4 regions of the Acinetobacter sp. V116_7 genome follow, and region 1 is predicted to be linked to each of the others. Evidence: predicted binding sites of a transcription regulator. Region 1 holds the regulator's gene; each other region holds the start of a gene.

Evidence for each region. Region 1 encodes PhoB, which activates phosphate uptake and scavenging genes when phosphate is short. Its sites were predicted from a motif close to TGTCATNAANCTGTCATAA; they were not measured.
Region 2: AC1PJP_RS16155 (porin) is a predicted target of PhoB. The motif match lies at 998-1,016, and genes of this name have one in related genera.
Region 3: AC1PJP_RS04815 (NAD(+) kinase) is a predicted target of PhoB. The motif match lies at 912-930, and genes of this name have one in related genera.
Region 4: AC1PJP_RS13450 (inorganic phosphate transporter) is a predicted target of PhoB. The motif match lies at 973-991, and genes of this name have one in related genera.

What each region holds. Positions count from the first base shown of each region.
Region 1 covers NZ_JBWZIF010000012.1:182,367-184,578, reverse strand. The annotation lists gene phoR (phosphate regulon sensor histidine kinase PhoR) at 1-1,056, opposite strand, end outside; gene phoB (phosphate regulon transcriptional regulator PhoB) at 1,066-1,776, opposite strand; gene AC1PJP_RS03485 (TetR/AcrR family transcriptional regulator) at 2,031-2,212, opposite strand, start outside.
Region 2 covers NZ_JBWZIF010000028.1:464,283-466,494, reverse strand. The annotation lists gene AC1PJP_RS16155 (porin) at 1-854, opposite strand, end outside; gene AC1PJP_RS16150 (HIT family protein) at 1,110-1,523, opposite strand; gene AC1PJP_RS16145 (YARHG domain-containing protein) at 1,541-1,810, opposite strand.
Region 3 covers NZ_JBWZIF010000014.1:44,574-46,785, reverse strand. The annotation lists gene mrcB (penicillin-binding protein 1B) at 1-865, opposite strand, end outside; gene AC1PJP_RS04815 (NAD(+) kinase) at 1,051-1,959, shown strand; gene AC1PJP_RS04810 (YeaC family protein) at 1,956-2,212, shown strand, end outside.
Region 4 covers NZ_JBWZIF010000027.1:182,727-184,938, forward strand. The annotation lists gene metH (methionine synthase) at 1-574, opposite strand, end outside; gene AC1PJP_RS13450 (inorganic phosphate transporter) at 1,038-2,212, shown strand, end outside.

The DNA of each region.
Region 1 (2,212 bases):
GATAGCATTCGTAATTAAGTTACTAAATGCACTGGCAATTTCCATGTCAGAACCAATTAGGTCACAGTGGCTATCAATGTGTAAATTGAGCGTATGTCCATAATCGGCATTGTAGGCCTGAGCATCATCAAAGAGTTGACTCATTAAACTCGGCATTTCAATAATCTGATTCTTTGCAATTTTCTTATTATTTTCTAAATTCGATAACAGCAGTAAGTCATTCACCAAAGCATTCATACGCTTGGTTTGTGACTGCATCTGATCAAAGGCACGTTTCCAGCGCGGACTAATATCTTCTTGATCGGTAAAGGTCTCGATATAACCACTCAGTACAGTTAATGGTGTACGAAGTTCATGAGAAATATTATCGACGAAGTCTTTACGCATTTGTTCAAGGTTGTGCATACGCGTAACGTCGTAAGCCACCAATAAACGACTTTCTCCACCAAATCTTGTGAGTTTAACCTGTACATAGCGGTCATCATCAAAATTTGAATGAAGCTTAATCCCGTCGGGTGCCTGATCAATATTGTTAAAATATTCAATAAAGGTCGGCTGACGTAAAATCGTTAATAAGTTACGACCACGGTCAAGTGGGCTGATCCCTAACAAACGTTCAGCAGCAGGGTTCCACCATTCGATTTGATGTTGGTCATCAATTAAAACAACGGCTTCAGCAAGTGCAACCAAAGATGACTGAGCTCGATCAATTAAACCGACCATTTCCGCCTGAACAATTCGTTCTTGGCGCTGAGCACGGTAAACATTAAATAATAATGCCCCCCAAATCCCATTAAGATTTGGAGGAACGTCATAAGGTTTATTCGCAATCCAGTCATTGACCAGATATAAAGAACGCAACTGGAGTGCAAAAAACACCACGAAGGCGATAAAAATACAGCTCCAGAAATACCCAACGCCTAAACCGACTAAACCGGCAATAATTAGAAAAAATAATAAGAGCCGTAAATCTTGTTTGGCAAACGTCCATAAACTACTGTAGCGGGAAAGTTTTTGTTCACGTACCTGTTCGGGGACGGGGTAGGGTTCATACATAAATCTTGGTTAACCTGCGGCTAAATCTGCACGTGTTGAGAAACGGTAGCCAGTTCCACGCACAGTCTGAACAAATCGGTCTACACCAAAAGGTTCTAAAACTTTACGCAAACGGCGAATGTGCACATCGATAGTGCGGTCTTCGATATATACATTACCGCCCCACACCTGATCGAGCAACTGGGCACGTGTATATGCACGCTCTGGATGGGTCATAAAAAATGCAAGTAAGCGATATTCAGTTGGACCCATATCTAAAATGCTGTTGCCAAAGCTAACACGCTGGCTTACAGGATCAAGAATTAAGCCATTGGCATCAATGGTTTTTTCGCCACTTAATGCATTAGCACGACGCAGAACTGCCTTAATACGTGAAACCAGTTCACGTGTTGAAAAAGGCTTAGTCATGTAGTCATCTGCACCTGCGTCAAGACCTTGTACTTTGTGGTCTTCTTCTCCGCGGGCAGTCAACATAATGACTGGAATTTCTGCTAGGTTTTCATCTCGTTTTAAGCGGCGACATAAATCGACACCACTTACGCCTCCAGGTAACATCCAATCAAGCAAGATAAGCGCCGGACGTTGGTCGACGATAATTTGATGAGCTTGTTTGGCATCTTCTGCCTGTAAACACTGAAAGCCTGCCATGTCCAAAGAAGTATGGATCATTTCGCGAATAGGAAGCTCATCATCGACAATTAAAATATAGTCATCTTTCACAGCGCAATATCCTATAGATTTAACGGTGAACCGTTTTGTAGTTATGACAGGCTTATTACAAAGATTAATTATGACAATTTCATTGCAGAAAAGTCTATAAAATTAAATTTAGCAATAATTTGTGACAAAACTAAGGCAAAGGTATGACCAAATTGTGACATGAAGACTTTAATTTTCTTAAAATCATTCAATAGGTTATCACTTGAATCGCTTAACTCATTTTGCACATTTATGGCTGTCAAAAAACTTTAATATTATTTTGAAACTTGCGCTAATAAAGATAAGAAAACGATACGGCATGCGGTTAAAACCTGTTCAAGCGACTGTTCAAACCCTCCCATGACCCATCGAATCGCAATTTGAGTGACATATCCATTTAAGCCAGTTGCGATTAAAGAGAGCTCATTTTCATGGTGTTGAATTTGCGGCATGGTCA
Region 2 (2,212 bases), on a different contig from region 1:
TCCTCTAAACCACGGTAAGCTTTACCAGCTTTATCGATTGAACCATCTGATTTATATGATTGACCATATGCAGTCAATTCATCAGTAGGTTCAGCATGTTGCCATAAAGCACCTACCACAAAACCTGATTTTGCGATGTCATAAGAACCAGTTACACGGTAAGCATCTGTATAAACATCTTTCAAACCGTAAGCAGCATATTTACCTTTAATACCAAAGTCACCAGCGGCAGCTACTGCTAAACCAAGATCTTTGTTTTCATAACCAAGCGCAGTAGACACAGAGTCAAAGCTGTCATTCTTGCTGTCTTTACCAGTTTCACCTTGTTTGCTGTCAGAGGTGCTTTCACCAGTTTGAGCCATGATGTTGAAAGTTAAACCAGCTAATAATTTAGGGTCTAATTCAAAACCAACTACGTTATCTAAGCGGTTTTCACCGTACATGATATTGGTAATATCTAAACGTGTATCGTCATTAAAGATGTCTTGGTTACCACCAGCAGCAGTTTTAAAGTAAGAGTCGTATTTACCTACTTTTAAAGTACCAACACCTTCAGTTTTTAAACCGATGAAACGGTTACGAGCGCTAAGGTCACTATCAGAACCTGAACCATCAGTAGAAATTGCCCATTCAGCTAAATAAACAGCAGATAACTTGTCAGTTAATTTCTCTTCGCCTTTTACCCCAATGCGAGAAGAGTTTGAGTTAACTTCGGTAACATCACTTTTACCATCGAAATTTTTATTATCAACTTGGTTAATAGAAACATTTAGTTTGCCATACAAAGTTGGCGCTGCTTGCACCGCGTTTATGCTCAAAGTTGCAACTGCGGCAGCGAGTAGCAATTTCTTCATTGAGATTTCTCCAAAAGGTATTTAAAAATGGCGTATGCCTAGTTAACTATTTATTTTGTAGTTGACTTATGTACAAAAAGTTACAAAAGCTCACCAACTTGCTAAGCAGTATCGGCAAACTTTGTGACAGGGGCGTGAAAAATAAATGACAGTTTTATGACGATTAAAATTTAGAAATAAATTAATTATTTTAGGTTTTTATATTTTTTAGACGAAAAAAAGCGGAGTCAAAACTCCGCTTTAATATATTAAAAATCAAAGAGCTGCTTTAATTTTCTCAGCTAAAGCTTTAATTTTTTCTTGATCGCCTAACTCTACAGCATGTCTTCCTAGTTGATGCACATTTGTAGGAATAAGGTGAAAATGAACATGTGGAACAGTTTGTCCAGCCGCTGCTCCAGAAAGTTGCATCAAAACAATACCTTCTAAATTGAAGGCTTTTTCCATTGCTTTCGCAATTTTCTGAACAATTTGGATGGTATATGCGGCTGCTTCTGGGGGTAAATCAAGCAGCGTTACAGCTGGTGTTTTTGGAATAACTAATGTATGACCATCGGCTTGAGGCATAATATCCATAAAAGCTAGAACTTGATCATCTTCATAGATTTTTATCGCTGGAAGTTCTCCACGTAAAATTTTTGCGAAGATATTTTGATCATCATATGCCATGTATTAGTCCTTTAAAATTATTTACATTTCAATTCTTTCTGACGCTCTTTAATAGCATCAAGACGTTGTTGCTCTTTGTCAGAAAACTTTGGTTTTGTCGTATGACAGTTTTCATTACCATATTTTTCTTTAGCATCAGGATCTTTAAAACAAAAGCCTTTTGATGCATAAATCAAATTATAGTCGTCTTGCAATTTCTGACATTCTTGCTCAGGCGTTGCAGCTTGAACGCTTAAACCAGCCATGCTCACCATGCCAGTAAAGACTGCAACCATAAATTTATTCATGAGCGTTTCCTCAGTTAAAGGTATGAACCTGTACTCAATATAAGGTTTATTACCAATATTTCAATGATTATTAATTACTCAAATGTCATTTTGGGTGATAATTTGTTCATAAAACAAATAAAAACTTTAGATATCAATAATTTATAAAAATCAAATAAAAACATAAACTTAAGAGAAATTATATATATTTTTTTAGAATTTGATTCTTTTAAATTCACTTTTAACTTTTATTGGCGATATAAAAATATGCCTAAGATTAAGGTGATCAGATATAAAAAATTTTAGCAAAAGATGAGATCTTATAGCCTATTCCATTTGCTAAATAGACAAATGAAGTTTGAAATTAGGTCAATGAAAAAGGGGATTAGCAATGACATTATCAAAAACACAAAACGTGATAAT
Region 3 (2,212 bases), on a different contig from region 1:
GTGCAACGCTAAGTTCACGTAATGGTAAACCAAAATAAAATTGTGAAGCCAAACCATAGCCATTAATTGAGTAGCTACCGTTTTGGCCAAGATTTACTTCATTTAAATAGGCTTCTAAAATTTCATCTTTGCTGTAATGTAGTTCGATCAGTAAAGCCATTAAAGCTTCATTAACTTTACGTTTTAGTGTGCGCTCAGGTGTGAGATAGAAGTTTTTAACTAATTGTTGAGTCAGGGTTGAGCCACCTTGACGCTTTCCACCCGTGATATTACTCACTAGTGCACGAGCCGTACCGCGAATTGAAATACCATGATGATGATAAAAATTGCGGTCTTCTGTAGAAATTAAAGCTTCAATGAGTGGTTTAGGGACATTATTCAGTTTAATGAGTACGCGGTCTTCATTGTGTTGAGGATAAATTCCTCCAATGAGTAACGGTTCTAAGCGTGCAACGCCAGTTGAAGAGGGTTTAGTACTTCGAACTTCAACAACTTGATCATTTGCAAAACTTAACTCTAAGACTTGTTCAGGTTCAACACTGTCGCCGTAGTCAAAACCACGTGTGTGAATATACATGTTGCTGCCTTGAGCAACATAACTTCCAGACTTGTCATAATTACTTGAAGTTTTGTAACCCAGTAGCTTCAATTCTTGAGTGAAATTTGCTTGGGAAATAGGTGCGTTGTTATAAATTTCCAGAGGTCGTGCAAACACTTTGGCAGGAATATCCCACCGTTGTCCTTCAAATTTTTCACGGATAATATTATCTAAACGAATCAGATAGATACTAAGAGCAATAAAAGCACCAATGACCAAAATGGAAAAGATTAGTGCAAAGAAACCGATACCACGTTCAAACTTCATAAAAATGAGATAAAACCCTAACAATGCCTGTAATGATGCGATAGCTTGTCATCAATTTGCAATGATAAAACTGTGAATAATTGGAAAACTTAGATTGAATTTTACAGCATCTTGTAGTTATGTTTTTTTAAATTAATCAGGTTAATGTTATTATAGGCAAGTATCGCAGCGGAGCTTACTCATTCGTGCAAATTTCACATAAGTCCTTCAGAAACGTCGGGTTAATCGGTCGACCAGATAAATCATCAGTTGTAGAAACACTATGTTTAATTCATGATCATTTATTGAACCTAGGTTTAAACCCCATTTTTGATCAGGAAACTGCTGAATTAGTGCCTTATGATCATGCACAGGTAGTAAGCCGTCATTTATTAGGTGAAGTTGCTGATTTAGTTATTGTAGTTGGCGGGGACGGTTCTTTACTGCATGCAGCAAGAGCTTTAGTTCGTTACAACACGCCTGTTATTGGTATCAACCGCGGGCGGTTAGGTTTTTTAACTGATATCAAACCTTCAGAAGCCATTTTCAAGCTTGACCAAGTACTTCAAGGGCATTTCCAACTTGATCGTCGTTTCTTGCTTGAAATGGAAGTACGAACAAATGGCGAAGTCATTTATGATGCCATTGCTTTAAATGATGTCGTTTTGCATTCGGGTAAGTCGGTCCACATGATTGACTTTGAACTCAACATTGATGGCCAATATGTTTATCGCCAGCATAGTGACGGTTTAATTGTTTCGACTCCAACTGGATCAACGGCTTATGCATTGTCAGGTGGTGGACCAATTTTACACCCAAGTATGGACGCTATTGCATTAGTTCCAATGCATCCGCATACATTGTCATCACGTCCTATCGTAGTCGGTGGACAAAGCGAAATTAAGATTGTTATTCGCGAAAATCGGGTATTACCGATGGTGAGTGCAGATGGTCAACATAGCATATCGCTCAATGTTGGAGATAGTTTACACATCCGCAAACATCCATTTAAACTAAGTTTATTGCATCCACCAGGTTATGATTTTTATATGGCCTGCCGTACCAAACTTGGTTGGAACCAAGATTTTGAATCTTTCCAAAGAGATGAATCATGAATATTGAACAAATGCTATCTATTTTAAACCCTGAAATTGTAGAGCGTTTAAAAACAGCAGTAGAAATTGGTAAATGGCCAAATGGTGTTGTTTTAACAAAAGAGCAGCGTGAAACTTGTATGCAAGCTGTAATTGCTTGGGAGTTAAAAAACTTACCAGAAGAGCAGCGTAGTGGTTATATTGACCGCGGTACGAAAGAAGAAGGTGAGGTTTGTGAAGATGATCACCACAAACATGAGCCAGAATTTAAACC
Region 4 (2,212 bases), on a different contig from region 1:
CAAAAATTGCAGCTTTACAGTTTAATGTATCAAAAACGGTTTCAATCAAAATGATATCTGCACCGCCTTCAATAAGCGCATGAGTTGCCTCAATATAGTTTTCTTTTAGCTCATCAAAAGTGATGTTACGAAAGGCAGGGTCATTTACATTAGGCGAAATTGAACAGGTACGCGATGTTGGACCGAGTACACCTGCTACAAAACGCGGTTTATCTGGAGTCGAATACTTTTCACAAGCTGCTTTAGCTAAACGTGCTGCTTCACGGTTAATCTCTGGAACAAGATCTTCCATGTGGTAGTCAGACATTGAAACACGCGTACCGTTAAAGCTGTTGGTTTCAATAATGTCTGCGCCTGCATCAAGATAAGCTTCATGAATACCTTGAATGATTTCGGGTTGAGTTAGCACAAGAAGGTCATTATTACCTTTTAGGTCATGTGCCCAATCGGCAAAACGCTCACCACGGTAGTCGGCTTCTTCTAATTTATGGCGTTGAATCATGGTACCCATCGCACCATCAATAATCAGAATGCGTTTGGCAAGAAGCGCTTTTAGGGTGGCAAGCGTAGACATAGAAAACCCCGATATTTTACAAATTTAAAAATGCGGCGCTATTGTAACAGAATAGTTGCGCAATTGATGAGCTATAACGACCCACCATTCACTTGTAATAGATTCATTAAAAAAAGGCTTTTATGACAAATAGAGACTGTTTTTTCATCAAATATTCATAAAATGATCATGATATTGAAATATTTCATCGCCAATATTCCGTTTTATGACAATTATGCTGTTTAAAAAACAAGCATTCGGGTAATTTTTTATATATTTTTGCTTTAAAAATAGTCATAAATAAGGAAGATATAAATTGATTTAAATTATTGTATTTTAATAAAAAAATAAATTTCATAGAGGAAAGGTGCATCAAATGAGGTCAAAATATGAAAAATTGACTTCATCAGGCGCCGCTTTGTCATATAATTGTCATAATTTAATTTAAGAATACAGAGGATTTTTTTATCCTCTTACCGTCTGCATGAATTCTAATCTACCCCCTGTTTCGGATTCAAAACTTGCGGCAAACCTGCAAGTCAAATCGACGAATGTACATGTCCCGACACCCAAGTTTTTTATGCCGGTGTTTCTGACGATTATTGTTGCAACACTTATTTATATTGGATTTCAGGTGAGTGCTGATTTAGCACATGTACCACCTTTGAGTCTTTATTCGGTTATCCTTTTATCTACTGCACTCTTGATTGCTTTAGGCTTTGAGTTTGTAAATGGCTTCCACGATACTGCAAATGCAGTAGCAACAGTAATTTACACCAATGCTTTACCTGCACCAGTTGCAGTCATGTGGGCAGGTTTTTGTAATTTTCTTGGGGTAATGGTTGCAAGCGGCGCAGTCGCTTACGGCATTATTGCATTGTTGCCTGTTGAACTGATTATGAACATGGGTAGCGGTGCAGGTTTCGCAATGGTTTTTGCGCTTCTAATTGCTGCAATTCTCTGGAACTTAGGTACTTGGTTCTTGGGTATTCCTGCTTCTAGTTCTCATACTTTGATTGGTTCAATCTTGGGTGTGGGCATTATGAACCATCTGTTGAGTGCATCGACTGGCGTAACGACCAGCGGTGTTGATATGGATCAGGTGATTAAAGTCGGTAAGGCCTTATTATTTTCGCCTTTAATTGGTTTTGCTTTTGCAGCGATTGTATTCTTGTTGGTTAAAACTGTTTTTAAACGCCAATTAGAATTATTCCAGCCGCCAGAAGGTAATAAACCACCACCAGCAATCATTCGTGCAATTTTAATCTTTACCTGTACAGGTGTAAGTTTTGCACATGGTTCTAATGACGGTCAAAAAGGTATGGGTCTCATCATGCTGATTTTGGTTGGTCTGGTGCCGTTGGCTTATTCATTAAATAAAAACCTTGATACACAACAAGTTCAATCATTCCATCAGCTTTCTTCTCAAACTGCCGTATTTTTGAATCAAAATCAGCCAGAATTAACTGATGAAAAAGCACGTGTTATTCTGACTAAATACATTCAAACTAAACAGCAAACTCCAGAAGTAGTGCCTGCATTGGCAAGCATGACTGACCACTTGGGTGAGCGTGTTTCTAGCTATAGCAACTTAAAAGATATTCCAGAAGCTGCAATTAGCGAAATTCGTAATGACATGTATTTAAGTACCACTTCGTT